3 regions of the Allobrachymonas denitrificans genome follow, and region 2 is predicted to be linked to each of the others. Evidence: predicted binding sites of a transcription regulator. Region 2 holds the regulator's gene; each other region holds the start of a gene.
The links. Region 2 encodes sigma-54, which starts transcription at its own class of promoters, with help from an activator protein. Its sites were predicted from a motif close to TGGCANGNAANCTGCTTT; they were not measured.
Positions count from the first base shown of each region.

Region 1 (6,037 bases), 150 kb from region 2:
TTGCTCCCCTTGTTCCACCAGTGCCGCCGCCATGGCAAGTGCGCCCCGCACCGGCCGCAGCTCCCCGGACAGCGACAACTCCCCGGCAAACACATGCCCGCCCAGCCGCGCCGCATCCATCTGCCCGCTCGCAGCCAGAATGCCGATCGCAATCGGCAGATCGAAGCGCCCGGAATCCTTGGGCAGATCCGCAGGCGCCAGATTCACAGTAATGCGCTTGTTGTTGGGAAACTCCAGCCCTGCATTGTGGATGGCGCTGCGCACCCGTTCGCGCGCCTCCTTCACCTCGGTATCGGCCAGTCCCACCAGCGTGAAACTCGGCAGGCCATTGGCCAGATGCACTTCGACGGTGACCGCGGGCGCAGACAGGCCAAGCAGGGCGCGGGTGGGAATCAGGGCGAGGCTCATGCAGCAATAATTAAATTTAAAGTACTAATTATTGCTGCATTTCGACAGGAATGCGCCCCACAAACGCAAAAATCCCCGCAGGCCGAAGCCGGCGGGGATTTCGGGACCAGCGCCGTCCACAGACGACGCGATCCGGTGTTACAGCAGCGTGCGCAAAGGCAGCATTAGAGCCACTTCCAGTCGGGATTGCGGCCTTCCCAATCCTTGACCTGCTTTTCAGCCTCGTCGCGGGCAATGCCGGCACGTTCCTGCAGGCGGCCGACCAGCTGGTCGCGCTTGCCGGCAATCACGTCCAGGTCGTCGTCGGTGAGCTTGCCCCACTGTTCCTTGACCTTGCCCTTGAGCTGTTTCCAGTTGCCTTCGATGGTGTCCTTGTTGATCGCAGTCATGGTGTTTCCTTTCATGATCGTTCCAGGTAGCCGGATGGCTTCGGAATGGCTGCCTTGCCATTGGGTGGCAGGTGCAGTGCAACCATGGCTTTCATGCTAAGCGGCCGCGTCAGTCCTGCCCGTAGGAACCCGGAACCAGTGGCTGTAGGAAAGGGCGGACGCCGCCGCGTTTGCTGCGAGGCGTACGCCGGTGGTGGCCAGCGGAGCAATCGCTGGAGGCAGGAAGGTGGCCTCCGGCCGATCCGGATCAAGCCGGCTGCTGGTCGTGGCCGGCATAATGCCATGCATGGCGCAGGCTGGCGGAACGGTGATCCGGCAGGCATGCCCAGCACCCGGCCCCTCGGCGAAGCCGGCGCTTTCAACCTATCCCGGAGTCATCTCATGAAACACCTCGCCCTTGCTCTCGCCCTGTTTGGCGCCGCCACACTGGCACAGGCCGATGTCACCGTCAGCGATCCCTGGGTGCGCGGCACCGTGCCGGCACAGCGTGCCACCGGTGCCTTCATGCGCCTGCAGGCCGACCAGGATCTGCGTCTGGTTGCCGCCAGTTCACCTGTGGCCGGCGTGGCCGAGATCCACGAGATGGTGATGCAGGACAACGTGATGAAAATGCGCCGCGTGGACGGCATTGCGCTGGGCAAGGGCAAGCCGCTCGAGCTGAAGCCGGGCGGCTACCACGTGATGCTGATGGACCTCAAGCAGCCGCTCAAGGCGGGCGAGCAGGTGCCGCTGACACTGACCTTCGAGGGCGCAGCCAAGGGCAAGACCATCACCAAGCAGGTGCAGGCCACCGTGCAAAGCCTGGCGCCCCAGGGGAGCCAGGGGCACGGCGCCATGATGAAGCACTAAGCCCGCTCCGTGGCCGGGGGGCTGGCCATGTCGCCCATTCCCCTGGCAAGGGCTTGACGCCCCCAGCGGCTGTTCAGCGCAGCACTTCGCGCAGCGCCTTCAGCGTGCGTGCGCGTGCCAGCGCGTCGGCGGCAGCAGCGTAGTGATCGCCGCGCGGACGCGAGAAAGCATGCTGCACCCCCGGATAGTCGTAAATGGCCACATTCGCACGGCCTTCGGCGGCGGCGCGGATTTGCGCCTGCGCCTCGGGCGGGCAGTATTCGTCATTGCCGGCAAAGTGCAGCACCAGCCGGCCCTGGATGTTGTCCATTTCGTCCAGCCTGTTCTCGATGCCGGTACCGTAGTAGCCGACCGACACCGCTGCGTCGGTACGACAGGCTGCCAGATAGGCCATCTTGCCACCCAGACAATAGCCGACTACGCCGGCCTTGTCGTGCTGCTGGCATTCGGGCAGGGCGCGTGCAGCGCGCAAGGTGGCGGCAATGTCCTGCGTCCCCACGTCCTGGTCGAAGCTGTTGAAGAAGCCGAACGCGCTCTGCCAGCCTTCCGGCGTGTAATCCAGCTCGACGCCGGGCTCCAGGCGCCAGAACAGATCCGGCACCACGGCCACGAAACCCTCCTGTGCAAATCCGTCGGCAACCTCGCGCATGGTGGCGTTCACGCCAAAGATTTCCTGGCAGATGACCAGTGCCGGCCCCTTGCCGGAGGGCGGAACGGCGACATAGGCACTGAACGTGCCGGTGCCGTCGGTGGACTGGATGTCGATGGTCTGGCTGTTGCTCATGGGTGTCTCCTCTCGATGGATGAATGCCGCCGGGGATGGCGGTCTGGGTGCCAGGGCACTTGCGGCTGATTATGCCGGCTGCTTCGCTGCACGGCGCTCCGGGCCGGCAACTCCCGGCAACAGGGCCGTGATTGCACCAAAGCAGTGCAAGCAATTGCAACAAGGGTGTGCATGGGAAACCGGAGCACGGGCTTGCAAGGGGGCAGTCCCGGCGTGGGGCACCGAAAAAATGAAGTTGGCATGTTTTGTGCTTGGCTTGGGATGTCTCTCATCCACATCCTGAAAGGAAGTTCCATGCCGGGAAATTTTGCCCTCCGTTCAAGTGCCGTCCTGATTCCGTCCCTGTTCCTGACGCAAGCCTGCCTGGCGCAGCTTGCCACCAGCCCTGCTCCCGAGGCGGCCCCTTCGCCCCTGAGCGTCAACGTCGGGCTGGTCAGCCTCTACAAGTATCGGGGCCAGGACCAGTATGTCTCCGACAGCGGCAAGACCCGCGCCGTGCGCCCGGCGCTGCAGGGCGGGCTCGACTACAGTTTTGCCAACGGCTTTTATCTGGGCAACTGGAATTCCAGCGTGCGCCTGAACAAGGATGCCCGCGTAGAAATGGATTTCTATGGTGGCTACCGTACCAGCACGGGCCCGGTGAACTGGGATTTCGGCCTATTGCGCTACCAGTATCCGGGAGATGCACGCCTCAACACCACCGAAGTCTACGCGGCCGGCAGCTGGGAAGAACTGACGCTGAAGTACTCGCACACTGTGTCGCGTCGCTATTTCGGACTCGACGGCGGTCGCGGAACCGGCTATGTGAACCTTGCCTGGAGCCACCCGCTGGGTTCCGGCCTGGGCTTGCAGGCAGCACTCGGCCACACCTTCCTGCCTGCGCAGGTGCGCGCCGGCGGCCTGTCGGACTATTCGGACTACAGCCTGGGACTGGCCTGGGAATTCCAGCCGCACCTGACCCTGACTGCCGGGATTGCGGGTGCCGACCGGCGCACCAGCTGGGGCGATATCAACCGTCCGCGCGCCATTGCCGGACTCAAGGCCGTTTTCTAGTCAACATCACATTCACACTCAGGGGAAGCAACATGAAACTCATCACCGCCATCATCAAGCCCTTCAAGCTCGATGAAGTCCGCGAGGCCCTGTCCGAGATTGGCGTGCAGGGCATTACCGTCACCGAAGTGAAAGGCTTTGGCCGCCAGAAGGGCCATACCGAACTATACCGGGGCGCCGAATACGTGGTCGACTTTCTGCCCAAGGTGAAGCTTGAGGCCGCCGTGGATGACGCGCTGCTGGAGCAGGCGCTCGAGGCGATCGAGAGCAGCGCGCGCACCGGCAAGATCGGCGACGGCAAGATTTTTGTCACTAGCCTGGAACAGGTCATCCGCATTCGCACTGGCGAGAGCGGCAGTGTTGCCCTGTAACTGGCAGAAACTCGGGAGGATCCTGATCATGAGAAAGCCCATTTTTTTCCTGCTCGCCGGCCTGTCCGGCATGCTGCTTGCCCCCGCCGTCTGGGCGCAGGCAGCGCCCGCTGCGGTCGCTGAGGCCAGCGTCAACAAGGGCGATGTCGCCTGGTTGCTGACGGCCACACTGTTGGTCGTGATGATGAGCATTCCCGGTCTGGCGCTGTTCTACGGCGGCATGGCGCGCGCCAAGAACATGCTGTCGGTGCTGATGCAGGTTTTTGTCGTGTTCGCGCTGGTCAGCGTGCTCTGGCTGGTATTCGGCTACAGCCTGGCCTTCAGCGGTGGCAATGCCGTGCTGGGTGACTTCGGCAAGCTGTTCCTCGCCGGTGTGAACGCCGCCAGCCTGTCGGACACCTTCAGCGCGCAGTCCAAGCTGCCTGAACTGGCATTCGTTGCCTTTCAGGGCTCGTTTGCCGCGATCAGTTGCGGCATCATCGTCGGCGCATTTGCCGAGCGCGTCCGCTTTTCTGCGGTACTGGCGTTCATCGTGCTGTGGCTCACGTTCAGCTACCTGCCGATTGCCCACATGGTGTGGTCGGGGCAGGGCTATCTGTTCGGCAAGGGCGCGCTGGATTTTGCCGGCGGCACCGTGGTGCACATCAATGCCGGCGTGGCCGGCCTGGTGGGAGCGAGACTGGTGGGCCGGCGTATCGGCCTGGGACGCGAAGCGCTGATGCCGCACAGCCTGACCCTGACCATGGTGGGCGCTGCGCTGCTGTGGGTGGGCTGGTTCGGATTCAACGCCGGTTCCGCACTCGAAGCCAGCGGCGTGGCGGCGCTGGCATTCGTCAACACGCTGGGTGCGGCCGCTGCAGCCACCCTGTCGTGGATTACCACCGAACGCCTGCTGGGACGCAAGCCGTCCATGCTGGGTGCCGCCTCGGGCGCCATCGCCGGCCTGGTGGTCGTCACGCCGGCTGCCGGTACCGTCGGCCCGATGGGCGCCATTGTGCTGGGCATCGCCGCCGGCCCCGTGTGTTTCTGGGGCGTGACCGGACTCAAGCGCCTGCTGGGCGTGGACGATGCCTTTGATGCTTTCGGCGTGCACGGCGTGGGCGGCATTCTGGGGGCCTTGCTCACCGGGGTGTTCAGCGCTCCGGCACTGGGCGGCACGGGCGCAGCCGATTACGCCATGCTGCACCAGTTGTGGGTGCAGGCCGAGGGCGTGCTGATCACGCTGGTCTGGTCTGCAGTGGTCTCGCTACTGGCCTTTGTGCTGGTCGACAAGCTGATCGGACTGCGCGTGAGCGAGGAGGACGAACGCGTCGGTCTCGACATCAGCAGCCATGGCGAATCTGCCTACGTCCGTTGAGGGCATGTGCGGCCGGCCACGCGCCGGCCGCCGGAATAAAAAAAGCCGATACCGTTCAGGTATCGGCTTGGTGCATGGTGCACTCGATTTGGTTTGTCTCCTCATCCCTCGCCACTGCTGCGGATTGCCGAAGCAGCGAGTAACTCAACTATATCCACTGGGCTTACATGGGCCTGTCAAGGTTTTCCCTGAATTACCCTGAATACCACATGGGGATTACCCGGGATCGCCATCTCGGGCGTGTGTTGCGGCAATCCATTGCGCCGCCTTCTCGGCAATCATCAGCGTCGGGCTGTTGGTATTGCCGCTGGTGATGGTGGGCATGATGCCGGCATCCACCACGCGCAGACCGGCAATCCGGCCGCCGCGCCCGTCGCGCACGCGCAGGCGGCTGTCCACCACGGCCAGGGGATCGTCGTCGCGTCCCATTCTGGTGGTGCCTACGGGGTGGAAGATCGTGCTGGCAATATCGCCGGCCAGCCGCGCCAGCTCCTCGTCCGTCTGGTATTGCACGCCGGGCTTGAATTCTTCCGGCGCATACGGCTGCAGCGCCGGCTGCGCCACGATGCGCCGCGTCACGCGCAGGCTGTCTGCGGCCACCTTGCGGTCTTCTTCGGTAGCGAGATAATTGGGTGCGATTGCCGGCGCATCGCTGAAGCGCGGGCTCTTGATGCGCACCGTGCCGCGGCTGCCGGGGTTCAGGTTGCAGACGCTGGCGGTGAAGGCATCGAAACCGTGCAGCGGTTCGCCGAAAGCCTCCAGCGACAGCGGCTGCACGTGGTATTCGATATTCGGCCAGGCATAGTCCTCGCTGCTGCGGGTGAAA
Region 1 covers NZ_CAJQUA010000001.1:2,322,475-2,328,511, forward strand. The annotation lists gene KKQ75_RS10820 (YifB family Mg chelatase-like AAA ATPase) at 1-408, opposite strand, end outside; gene KKQ75_RS10825 (CsbD family protein) at 573-788, opposite strand; gene KKQ75_RS10830 (copper chaperone PCu(A)C) at 1,179-1,646, shown strand; gene KKQ75_RS10835 (dienelactone hydrolase family protein) at 1,720-2,430, opposite strand; gene KKQ75_RS10840 (TorF family putative porin) at 2,725-3,483, shown strand; gene KKQ75_RS10845 (P-II family nitrogen regulator) at 3,516-3,854, shown strand; gene KKQ75_RS10850 (ammonium transporter) at 3,883-5,211, shown strand; gene KKQ75_RS10855 (GMC family oxidoreductase) at 5,428-6,037, opposite strand, start outside.
Region 1: the regulator sigma-54 is predicted to act here: its motif matches at 2,667-2,684, upstream of KKQ75_RS10840 (TorF family putative porin).

Region 2 (6,037 bases):
CCATCCAGGGTGCCGGTGCCGTGTCGGCCGCGGTGACGGCGCTGCTGGCCGACCAGACGCGCGACGTGGTGCGCACCAAGGCCATGGCCATGATCGGCGCCAGCATCGGGCTGGTGTTTTCGCTGGCACTCATCGTCTCGCCCCTGCTGGCTGGCTGGGTGGGGCTTTCGGGCATGTTCTGGCTGGTGGCGGTGCTGGCGGTGCTGGCCGTGGTGGCGATTTTCGTGATGGTGCCGCCAGAACCGGCGCTGCACCGTGACGCCGTGGGCGGCTCGCTGGCCGAGGTGCTGGCGCATCCGGCGCTGCTGCGCCTGCACGTGGGCGTGTTCGTGCTGCATGCGGTGCAGCTGGCCATGTGGATGGTGCTGCCGCGCATGCTGGTCGAGGCCGGCCTGCTGAAGGAACACCATTGGTATGTCTATCTGCCGGCCGTGTTCGGTTCCTTCCTGGTGATGGGCGGTGTGCTGTTCCGCATGGAGCGCAAGGGCAAGCTCAAGCAGGTGTTCCTCACCTCCATCGTGCTGGTGGGCCTGACGCAACTGGCCCTGTGGTGGATGAGCGGCAGCGGGGTTGCGGCGCCCTCGCTGTGGGTGCTGGGCCTGCTGCTGCTGGTGTTCTTCAGCGGCTTCAACATGCTGGAAGCTTCGCAGCCCAGCCTGGTATCGCGCCAGGCGCCGCCGCAGGCGCGCGGCATGGCGCTGGGCGTGTACAACACGCTGCAGTCACTCGGCCTGTTTGCCGGCGGCGCGGTAGGTGGCATCCTGCTCAAGCATTCCGGTCCGCAGGCGCTGTTCCTGGCCAGCGGCGTGCTGACGCTGCTGTGGCTGCTGGTGGCACTGGGCATGACGGCGCCGGGCCGGCAGGCATCCGCCTGATATAAATAAATAGTATTAAATACGCAACATCGGGTCTGACCCTGATGCAGGGTGCCGTGCACGCGGTATCATTCGTATCCGCTGCAGCGCATGCGTGTCTGCACCGCTTTCATCAACCCCCTGTGCCACCGTCAGACGCAACTGGCAAGGGTCAACCAAGGACATATTCCATGGCTTCCGTCAACAAGGTCATTCTCGTCGGCAACCTCGGCCGCGATCCCGAAATCCGCACCTTCCCCAGTGGCGACCAGGTCGCCAACGTCACCCTCGCCACGTCCGACCGCTGGAAGGACAAGCAGAGCGGCGAAATGCGCGAGCACACCGAATGGCACCGCTTGGTATTCAACGGCCGTCTGGCCGAAATCGCCGGCCAGTACCTGCGCAAGGGTTCGCAAATCTATGTGGAAGGCAGCATCCGCACGCGCAAGTGGCAGGACCAGGCCACTGGCCAGGACCGCTACGCCACCGAAATCCGCGTGGACCAGATGCAGATGCTGGGCAAGCGCGAAGGCATGGGCGGCTCCGGCGGCGCTTATGGCGATGACGACAGCTTCGGCGGCGGCGGTGGCGGCTACGGTGCCCCGCGCAGTGCCGCTCCGGCCCCGCGTGCACCCGCTCCGCAGCGTGCCCCGGCCCCTGCTCCGGCCCCGGATGCCGGCGGCTTTGGCGACATGGATGACGATATTCCGTTCTGACCGGCGCGCCGAAAGCGTAAGCAAACCCTCGCTCTTGTCATGCACAGGCGAGGGTTTTTTCATGCAGCGATGCCGTGCACCGCAGCAGCTGGGGCGCCTGCTGCGGGGAGTTTTTTGGCTGAAGCCGCAGGGCCTGTGCTTTTACATGTGTTCACACACTGGCACCGGTTTTACGGGCTTTCCCGGGGCGAAGCAGCGATGTCCGACGCTAAGATGACATCACTCCGTCACACAGGAGGCGCTTCCAGCCAAGGGAGGCGGCGGCAGGGCCATCAGGCCCCCGCGCGCAGGGCATGCTGCGGAATTCATGCCAGCTTTTTCAGCCGCACCATAGCCAGGTGCCGCATTAAACCCCGGCGCGGTGTATGACCTGCCGGGGTTTTTCATTGGGCGCTGCCGTGCGGCTTAGCGGCCGTCGCCGTCCGCATCGCCCGGCAGGGCTTCCTCGACACGGTGCCAGGCGGAGCGGGCGGAGGCCTTGGCCTCTTCCCAGGTCAGGCGGGAGTCGCCCTTGATGGTGTCCCAGTCGCGCGCCAGGTCGGCTTCCGATTCGTCCCAGCTGCGGCCGGCGTAGACGCCGCGGCCCTGGTAGCCCAGACGGTAGGCGGGGCTGTAGTCGCGCGTGTAGTCGTAGTCGGCACGGTAGCCGGGCTGGCTCTGGTAGCTGTCTTCCCAGTAGGCATAGTTGGGGTCGGCCGAATCCACGGCGGTGTAGCCGACCACGCCACCGGTCAGCGCGCCAATCACGCCACCGGCGATCACGCCGACGGGGCCGGCAGCCGCAGCGCCGATGGCTGCACCTGCAGCGGCACCAGCCAAGGCGCCACCGGCCATGCCGACGGTGCTGGCTTCTTCCCGGGCGTCCTGCGGGGTTTCGGGAACGTTATGGGGGTTGTTGGGGGTGTTCATGCGTATCTCCTGTCGGGTTGGGGGGCATGCAGCTCTTTCCGGCTGCATGGGCTCCATTGTGGAAACACAGCCGGGGGCGCTTCGTGGGAGAGCAGGGCGAGGCGCTGTCAGCCCGCGGACGACGCAGGAGTAGGCCGCAGGCGACCTTAATCGAGGCTCTTGCGCAGGTGCGCCGGGGGGATGCGCAGCTGCTCGCGGTACTTGGCGACGGTGCGGCGCGCGCACTGGATGCCGCGCTCCTGCAGCAGCTCGCACAGGCGGCTGTCGCTGAGCGGCTTGCGCGCTGGCTCCTCGGCGATCCATTGCGCGATCAGCGTGCGCACCGCGGTGCTGCTGGTGCTGCTGCCGTCCTCGCTGGCCAGGCCGGAGCCGAAGAAGTGCTTCAGCTCGAAGGTGCCCCACGGCGTGGACAGGTACTTGCCGCTGCAGACGCGGCTGATGGTGGATTCGTGCAGGCCCAGCGTGTCGGCAATCTCGCGCATCACCAGCGGTTGCATGGCCAGCGGGCCTTCGGCCAGGAAGCGGGCCTGCCGCTGCACGATGGCCTCGCTCACGCGTAGCAGCGTGTCCTGGCGCTGTTGCAGGCTGCGCACCAGCCAGCGCGCCTCGTTGAGCTGCTGCTGCAGGGCCTCGGCGCTGCCGTCGCGATGCTGGCGCAGCAGGGCGGCATAGCGTTCCTGGACCTGCAAGCGCGGCAGGGCTTCGGCGTGGAGCTGCACCTGCCAGCCTGTCATGCCCGCGCGCGCGGGCAGGCGATGCACCACGGCATCGGGCACGATGAATTCGCGCTCGGCCGGGGCGAAGCGGCGCGCCGGTTGCGGCTCCAGCGTGGCGATCAGCTGCAGGGCGGCCTTGACGGAATCGGCCGGGCTGCCGGTCTGGCGCGCCAGGCTGCGGATGTCGCGGCGTGCCAGCAGGTCCAGCGGCTGCGCCAGCACGGCGCGCGCGGTGCTGGCGGCAGGGTGGGCGGCCAGACGGTCCGTCGCCAGCTGCAGGCGCAGGCACTCGGCCAGGTCGCGTGCGCCCACGCCGGCCGGTTCCATGGCCTGCAGCAGGCGCAGTGCCATGGTGAGCAGGTGCAGCAATTCCTCGCGCTGTTCCTCGATGGTGCTGCTGTCGTCCGCCAGCTGCGGCAGCAGGGAGTCGGCCAGCTCGTCCAGCGAATCGGCCAGCCAGCCGCGCTCGTCGAGCGAATCGATCAGGCATTGCAGGGCGGCCTGCTCCTGCGGATCCAGACGTAGGGCGTGGGCCTGCTGTTCCAGGTGCTCGGTCAGGCTGGTGGCGGCCTGCAGGCGGTCCTGCCAGTCGTCGTCGCCGCTGGCGGGGGCGGAGGGGTAAGGAGTGTCGGTTTCCCAGCTGTCGCGCGATTCGGAGGCGGCTGCATCCCCGGTTTCGGGGGCGTCGCTGCCGGAATCCTGTCCGTGTTGCCACAGAGCCTCGTCGCCCTCCTCGGCCGGGCCGGCGCTGCCTGGGGCGGCATCATCGGCCAGCACGCTGGCGGCGTCGTTGAGCGCGGAGGAACTGGCGGTAGTTTCATTGTCGTAGGCATCGGCCCCGGAAGCAGCCGCTGCTTCCGCGCGGAAATCCCCGCTCGCGAATGCGTCGGCCGGTTCAGCCTGGGTGTCATCGTCGCCCGAAGCGGACTCGGGAAGGGAGCCTTCCCCATCTTCCAGCAACTCCAGAAACGGGTTCTCGGCCAGCGCCTGCTGCAATTCCTGCTGCAGCTCCTGCGTGGACAGTTGCAGCAGCCGGATCGACTGCTGCAGTTGCGGCGTGAGCGCCAGCCCCTGGGCGGTGCGCAGCTGCAGGCCGGGCTTCATGCCGTCCTACATGCGGAAGTGTTCGCCCAGATAGACGCGGCGCACCTCGGGGTTGGCGACGATTTCTTCGGGCGTGCCTTCCATCAGGACGGTGCCGTCGCTGATGATGCAGGCATGATCGCAGATACCCAGCGTTTCCCGCACGTTGTGGTCGGTGATGAGCACGCCGATGCCGCGCTGCTTCAGGAACTGGATGATGCGCTGGATCTCGAGCACGGCGATCGGGTCGATGCCGGCAAAGGGTTCGTCCAGCAGGATGAAGCGCGGCTGCGTGGCCAGGGCGCGGGCGATCTCGACGCGGCGGCGCTCGCCGCCGGACAGCGCCAGCGCAGGCGATTCGCGCAGTTGTGCAATGTGCAGGTCTTCCAGCAGCGCGTTGAGCTGGCTGTCGATGTCGTTGCGGCCCAGCTTGCGGCCGCGTTCGTCCACCTGCAGTTCGAGCACGGCGCGGATGTTTTCCTCCACCGTGAGCTTGCGGAAGATGGAGGCTTCCTGCGGCAGGTAGGACAGGCCCATGCGCGAGCGGCGGTGGATCGGCATGTCCTCGATCGGCTCGCCGTCGATGGAAATGGTGCCGCCATCGGCGCGGATCAGGCCGACGATCATGTAGAAGGACGTGGTCTTGCCGGCGCCGTTGGGGCCGAGCAGGCCGACCACTTCGCCCTTGCGCACGGTGAGCGAGACGTCCTTGACCACCTTGCGCCGGCCGTAGGTCTTCTGCAAATGGCGCACCACGAGCTGGCTGCCGGTATCGGTGGCCGTCAGAGCGTCGGCCGCGCCGGTGGCAGCGGCCAAAGCGGGCTCGCGGAGTTCGGCGGCGGCGGTCATTGGCGGTTCCCGATGGCGCTGCTCGGGCGCAGCGTGGTGCCGGTGCGAGGGGCGGCAGGTGCGGTGGCCGCCGGCTTGGCGCCGGGCACGACGCGGCTGCCACCCGGGCCGACTGGCACGATGGTGGCCCGCACGCGGCCTGCCGGCACGGCACCGGCAGCCGCGCCGCCCGCCGCGGTGGACGGGCCGCCCACCACGTTGTAGGTCTCGGTCACTTCGTTGTAGACGATGGTGTCGCCCACCACTTCATCCGCCAGCGTGTTGCCGACCAGGCGACGCAGCTTGGCGTTGCCGATAAGACGGGTGATCTGGCTCAGCTCATCACGCTCGATACGTGCGCCTTCGCCCTCGAAGAACTCGTTCAGGCCTTCGCGTTTCTGGCGCATGAAGACGGGTCGCTTCCCGTCACTGATGGCGAGCGTATGCTGGTTCCCCTGGGCATCCTGTCTTACCTCGACTTTGCCGGCGCGCAGGATGATGGTGCCCTTGGTCGCCACCACGCGGCCGGTGAAGGTGCTGATCTTGTTCAGGTCGTCGTACTGCATGGCGTCCGCTTCCACGTTCATGGGCTTGTTGCGGTCGGCCAGTTCGGCGTGCGCGGGCAGCAGCATGGTGCTGCACAGCAGGGCGACGACGCTGGAAAGCAGGACTTGTTTCATGGAGTGTCGTTGGGCCGGTGCACAGGCACCGGCAAGAGGGGATGCAGCCATTGTAGCGAGGCGGCCGGGGCGGCCGCCAGCGCCGGTCAGCCCTTGGCCGCCTGGAGGGCCAGGGTCGTGGCGATCTGCAGGCCGCGGGTCAGGCCCTTGGCGGTTTCGCCATCGATGTAGAACTTGCCGGCCACGCCCAGCGAGGGCACGCCCTCGATGCCATAGTCCATGGCCAGCTGGTTGGCACGGCGCAGCTTGGC
Region 2 covers NZ_CAJQUA010000001.1:2,172,393-2,178,429, reverse strand. The annotation lists gene KKQ75_RS10180 (MFS transporter) at 1-875, shown strand, start outside; gene ssb (single-stranded DNA-binding protein) at 1,046-1,570, shown strand; gene KKQ75_RS10170 (hypothetical protein) at 1,976-2,479, opposite strand; gene rpoN (RNA polymerase factor sigma-54) at 2,626-4,299, opposite strand; gene lptB (LPS export ABC transporter ATP-binding protein) at 4,306-5,127, opposite strand; gene lptA (lipopolysaccharide transport periplasmic protein LptA) at 5,124-5,786, opposite strand; gene KKQ75_RS10150 (thiol:disulfide interchange protein DsbA/DsbL) at 5,873-6,037, opposite strand, start outside.

Region 3 (6,037 bases), 2.0 Mb from region 2:
TGCGCCAGTGCGGGCGGCCGTCTGCTGACCTTTGCCCTGAGCGAGTTGCGCCAGATGCCCAAGGGCGGCCGCGGCCTGATGCTGATGGGGCTGGACGACAAGGACACGCTGGTGGGCGCTGCCGCCTACACGCGCAGCATCCGTGTGGAAGGCACTGGGCGTGGCGGCAAGGAGCGCGAGGAAGTGCTGGAAATCCGCTCGCTCAACAACGCCGCTGCCGCGCGCGGGCGCAAGGGCAAGGCGGCGAACTGGGGCTTCAAGCCGCAGCGCATTGCGCGGGTGGAGTGAGCGGCCATGAGCAGACCGGTCATCCTCACTCTCTCCGACATGCTGTTTACCCAGGGCTTTGGCACGCGCCGGGTCTGTGCCGGGCTGGTGCAGCAGGGGCTGGTGCAGCTGGAGGGCGCCACCATCACCGATGCCTTGCACGATGTGGAAGTGCGCGAAGGACTGCCTTTTGCCGTGCAGGGCCAGGCCTGGGAATACCATGCTCCGGCTTATGTGCTGCTGCACAAGCCGGCCGGCACCGAGTGCTCGCAGAAGCCCTCGGCCTGGCCCAGCATCTACACGCTGCTGCCGACACCGCTGCGCCAGCGCCCGCAGAAGGGCGCCGTGCAAGGTGTGCAGGCCATCGGCCGGCTGGATCAGGACACTACCGGCCTGCTGATCCTGACCGACGACGGCAAGCTGATCCACCGCATGGCATCGCCCAGGCACCACGTGCCGAAGGTCTACCAGGTGACGTGCAAACACCCCGTCGAGGCACGCCAGGTGCAGCGCCTGCTGGACGGCGTGGTGCTGGATGACGACCCGAGGCCGGTGAAGGCAGCGGCCTGCGAGCAGACTGGCGAGCACACGCTGGACCTGACCCTGACCGAAGGCAAGTACCACCAGGTCAAGCGCATGCTGGCGGCTGTCGGCAATCGCGTGGAAGGGCTGCACCGCAGCCGCATCGGCGCGCTGGAGCTGCCGCCCGATCTGGCGCCCGGGCAGTGGCGCTGGCTGGCTCCCGAACAGCTGGCTGCGCTGACGACCCGATAAACCCGACTGCGCCGATGCCGCCCGTCGAAAACGCTGCCGGCTGCCGCGCACTGTCACACTGACTTGCTACACTGCATGCCATGAAAATCATGCTGGATGCCTTCTGGCGCGCGGTGGCCTACTGCCTGCATCCGCGCGTTATCCTGCTCTCCCTGCTGCCGCTGCTGCTGATGGTGCTGGCGGGCCTGGCCTTTGCCCAGTGGGGCTGGTGGCCGGTGGTGGATGCGGTGCGTCTTTGGCTGGATGGCACGGCGGTACAGACCGTGATCGACCAGGGCTTCGACTGGCTGGGCGTGCCGCAATTCAAGTCGGTGGTGCCGGCGCTGGTGGTGGTGGTGCTGGTGACGCCGCTGATCGTGATCCTCTCGCTGCTGGCGGTGGCCACATTGATGACGCCGGCGCTGGTGAAGATGGTGGGGGCACGCCGCTTTCCCGATCTCGAGCGTCGCCACGGAGCCGGCTTTTTCGGCAGCCTGGGCTGGTCGCTCGGCCACACGCTGCTGGCGCTGATGCTGCTGATGGTGAGCATTCCACTCTGGTTTCTTCCTCCCCTGATGCTGGTGGTGCCGCCGCTGATCTGGGGCTGGCTGACCTATCGCGTGATGAGTTTCGACGCCTGGGCCGAGCACGCCAGCAGGCAGGAGCGCCGTGCCCTGATGCAGCGCCATCGACTGGAACTGCTGACCATGGGCATCGTCACCGGCCTGCTGGGCGCTGCGCCGAGCGTGGTGTGGGCTTCGGCGGCGGTGTTCATTGCCGCTTTCGTGGTGCTGATTCCGGCGGCAATCTGGATTTATGCGCTGGTGTTTGCCTTCTCTTCGCTCTGGTTCAGCCACTTCTGCCTGCAGGCCCTGCAGCAGTTGCGGCAGGAGCAGGAATCCGGCTACCGCGGCTCGACTGGCGTGCAGACCACGCTGGATGTACAGGCACGCGAAGTCGGGCGTGCGTCCGCCACCGGCGCCGGAGAGTCCGCGGCCCTGCCGCCTGCTGCCGTGCCAGGCCCTACTGACACTGCCAACAGGGAGGTTTCGTGAATTCCCCGACCCCGCTTGATCCGTCCGGCATCGTGCTGCCGTCCCCGCCCCCGCATGTCACGCTGCCACGCTTCGGTCTGCTGCTGGTGGGTGATGAACTGCTGTCCGGCCGCCGCTCCGACCAGCATCTGCCCAAGACCATCGAGTTGCTGGCCGCGCGCGGGCTGACGCTGTCCTATGTGCACATGGTGGGGGATGCGCGGGCCGATATCGCTGCGCAGTTGCGCCAGGTGCTGGCGAGTGGTGACGTGGTGTTCTCCTGTGGCGGCATTGGCGCCACACCCGATGACCAGACGCGCCAGGCCGCAGCCGAAGCGCTGGGGGTGCCACTGGTCCTGCAGCCGCAGGCGAAAGTGCTGATCGACCAGCGTTTTGCCGAGCTGGCGGAGCAAAAGGGCATCTCTTTCGAGCCCGAAAGCGCAGACCACCAGCAGCGCCTGCAGATGGGGGTATTTCCGCAGGGGGCGCAGATCGTGCCCAATCCCTACAACCGGATTCCGGGCTTTTCGGTCGGGCATGTGCATTTCTTCCCCGGCTTTCCTGCCATGGCCTGGCCCATGATGGAGTGGGTGCTCGATACCTATTACGCGTTCTGGTTCGACCAGCGTGCCTGGGCCGAAAATGCGGTGGTGGTCAAGAACGCCTCGGAAGCCATGCTGACGCCGATGATGGAAGCGCTGGAGGCGCGTTATCCCGGCATCAGGGTGTTCAGCCTGCCCACGCTGCAGCACCCCGTGCATGGTCCCCATATCGATCTGGGGGTGAAAGGCGATCCGGCACAGGTGACGCAGGCCTTTGCCGAAATGATGGCGGGCTTGCGCAGCCTGGGTTGCGAACTCGGGCCGGTGCAGCATCCCGCAGCGCTGTAGGCACGGCTGGCGCCGGCATGGGGCAGCGTCCGACAAACTGTGCACCGATTGGGTGCATCTCCTTGGTTGCGCAAATGCACCAATTTGGTGCGATGTCCTCCATTCGACCGAAGCACGCGGCGGTTGCCCGCAATGCCGCCCGCGGCGCTCCGGGAAATTTTCTCGCGCCAGCGGCATTTCGCCCGGCCAAAGCATGCTCCGAAGGTGCACAATCACAGGCGAAACCTTTCTGTCACAGGAGCCGGGCTCGGTGGACAGGCACTGTTTCTGTTGGTCTTGAAAGTTGGCACGCTTCCTGCTTGTATTGCTGTCAGACCCGGGAAGGTCGCCTGTATGCCAGACCGGATGACAACCTATACGTAACCTCTTGAGGAGAAACAGCATGGCAAAGAACGTCGCTGATGTGATGAAAATGGTCGAAGAAAACGAAGTCAAGTTCGTCGACTTCCGTTTCACCGATACGCGTGGCAAGGAACAGCACGTGACCGTGCCGATCTCCCACTTTGACGAAGAAAAATTCAACGAGGGCCATGCCTTCGACGGTTCTTCCGTGGCCGGCTGGAAAGGCATCGAGGCGTCGGACATGCTGCTGATGCCCGATCCCAACACCGCCAACATCGACCCCTTCTTCGAAGAAACCACGCTGATTCTGAGCTGCGACGTGCTGGAACCGGGTGACGGCAAGGCCTATGACCGCGATCCGCGTTCCATCGCCAAGCGCGCCGAAGCCTACCTGAAGGCCTCCGGCCTGGGCGACACCGCCTACTTCGGTCCCGAACCCGAGTTCTTCATTTTCGACAACGTGCGCTGGAGCACCGAGCCGGGCAACACGTTCTACACCATCGACGAATACGAAGCGCCCTGGAACAGCGGCCGCCAGTTCGATGGTGGCAACAAGGGCCACCGTCCCACCACCAAGGGGGGCTACTTCCCCGTGCCCCCGGTCGACAGCACGCAGGACATGCGCGCCGAAATGGTGCTGATCCTCGAATCGCTGGGCATCCCGGTCGAGGTGTTCCACCACGAAGTGGCCGGTGCTGGCCAGAACGAGATCGGCACCAAGTTCAGCACGCTGGTGGAGCGCGCCGACTGGACGCAGCTGCAGAAGTACGTGATCTGGAACGTGGCCAACGCCTATGGCAAGACCGCCACCTTCATGCCCAAGCCCTACCACGGTGACAACGGCTCCGGCATGCACGTGCACCAGTCCGTGTGGAAGGACGGCAAGAACCTGTTCGCCGGCAACGGCTATGCCGGCCTCTCCGATTTCGCCCTGTACTACATCGGCGGCATCATCAAGCACGCCCGTGCCCTGAACGCCATCACCAACCCCGGCACCAACAGCTACAAGCGCCTGGTGCCGCACTTCGAGGCGCCGGTGAAGCTGGCCTATTCCAGCCGCAACCGTTCCGCTTCCATCCGCATCCCGCACGTGGCCAGCGACAAGGCACGCCGCGTCGAGGCCCGCTTCCCGGATCCGCTGATGAACCCCTACCTGGGCTTTGCGGCCCTGCTGATGGCCGGTCTGGACGGCGTGGAGAACAAGATCCATCCGGGCGAAGCCGCCACCAAGGACCTGTACCACCTGCCGCCGGAAGAGGACAAGCTGATCCCGACCGTGTGCCACAGCCTGGACCAGGCGCTGGAAGAGCTGGACAAGGACCGTGCCTTCCTGACCAAGGGCGGCGTGTTCTCCGACAGCATGCTCGATGCCTACATCGACCTGAAGATGACCGAAGTGAACCGTGTGCGCATCCAGGTGAACCCGGTGGAATTCGACATGTACTATTCGCTGTGATGCAGTGATGACCCCAGGAAAAGGCGGCTTCGGCCGCTTTTTTCATGGCGGGGGCGTTACCATGTCTTCACGAAATTTTCATCGAGTTGCGATATAGTATTTTGGTTTTAGTGAATGTTGCTGCTCCGCCTTGCATGGGCGGGCAGGGATGATGATGTTCTGTGCCATGGTCCGCCTGCGTTTTTTCCACCTGTTGTCGTCTGCTGCTTCTGCTGCCGTGTTTCTCCTGGCGGGCATGGTGGCTGCGTCTGCACAGGCTTCGGGCAGCGTCTATCGCTGCGGCAATGAATACACCAACCAGCCCAGCAGCATCCAGCGTGGCGGCTGTGTGCTGGTAACGGGCGGTGCGGTGACGGTGGTGCGCAATGCCGGCCGCGGAGGCGGGCAGCCGGTGGCAGTCGCCAGGGCCGCAGCGCCGCGTCGGCCGGCTGCCAATGTACAGGCAGTGAGCCTGCCGGCCTCGCGTCATGTGGTGGCCAGTTCGGTGCAGCGCGCCCGTGATGGCGGTGCGCGCAGCATCCTGCAGGCCGAGCTGAACAAGGCCATGCAGCGCCTGGGCGAGTTGCGCCGCGAATACAACAATGGCGAGCCGGAGCGTCTGGGCAGCGAGGCGAAAAACTACCAGAAATACCTCGACCGCGTGTCCGGCCTGCGTGCCGGCATCCAGCGGGCGGAGAGCGATATTGCCGGCCTGCAGCGCGAACTGGGCCGAGCGGGCAGTTGATCCGAGATCGTCGTGCGCTAGCATGGCAGCATCATGAGCCCCTCCGAATCGCCCACTGCTGCAGCGCCTACGCACCCTGACTCCGCGTTTGCGGCCTTCGACCGGCTGGCCACGCTGATTGCCGTAGTCGGTCAGGATGCGCGCATCCGCTTTGCAAACACGGCACTGGAAAACGCCTGGGGCCTGTCGCGCCAGCTGCTGCACGGCCTGGCGCTGGATCGCAGCATGGCTGATCCGGCCGCGTTTGCGCGGGCGGTGCGCGATGCGGGCAGCGGCGCCTTTTCTGCATTGCGCTATGACAGCCAGTTGCTGCGCCCGGGACAGGAGCCCTTGCCCGTGCATGTGGTGGTGGAACAAGGGGAGCAGCCGGACCAGGTGGTGATCGAGATGCTGCCGCTGGACACGCAGGCACGCCACGAACGGGAAGACCGTCTGCTGGCAGAGGCGCAGGCGCACAAGGAGCTGGTGCGCAACCTCGCGCACGAGATCAAGAATCCGCTCGGCGGGCTGCGCGGGGCCGCGCAGCTGCTCGAAATGGAGCTGGAGGATGCGGCGCTCAAGGAGTACACGC
Region 3 covers NZ_CAJQUA010000001.1:215,950-221,986, forward strand. The annotation lists gene parC (DNA topoisomerase IV subunit A) at 1-288, shown strand, start outside; gene KKQ75_RS00990 (16S rRNA pseudouridine(516) synthase) at 295-1,041, shown strand; gene KKQ75_RS00995 (EI24 domain-containing protein) at 1,122-2,075, shown strand; gene KKQ75_RS01000 (competence/damage-inducible protein A) at 2,111-2,944, shown strand; gene glnA (type I glutamate--ammonia ligase) at 3,327-4,742, shown strand; gene KKQ75_RS01010 (hypothetical protein) at 4,909-5,466, shown strand; gene glnL (nitrogen regulation protein NR(II)) at 5,500-6,037, shown strand, end outside.
Region 3: the regulator sigma-54 is predicted to act here: its motif matches at 3,229-3,246, upstream of glnA (type I glutamate--ammonia ligase).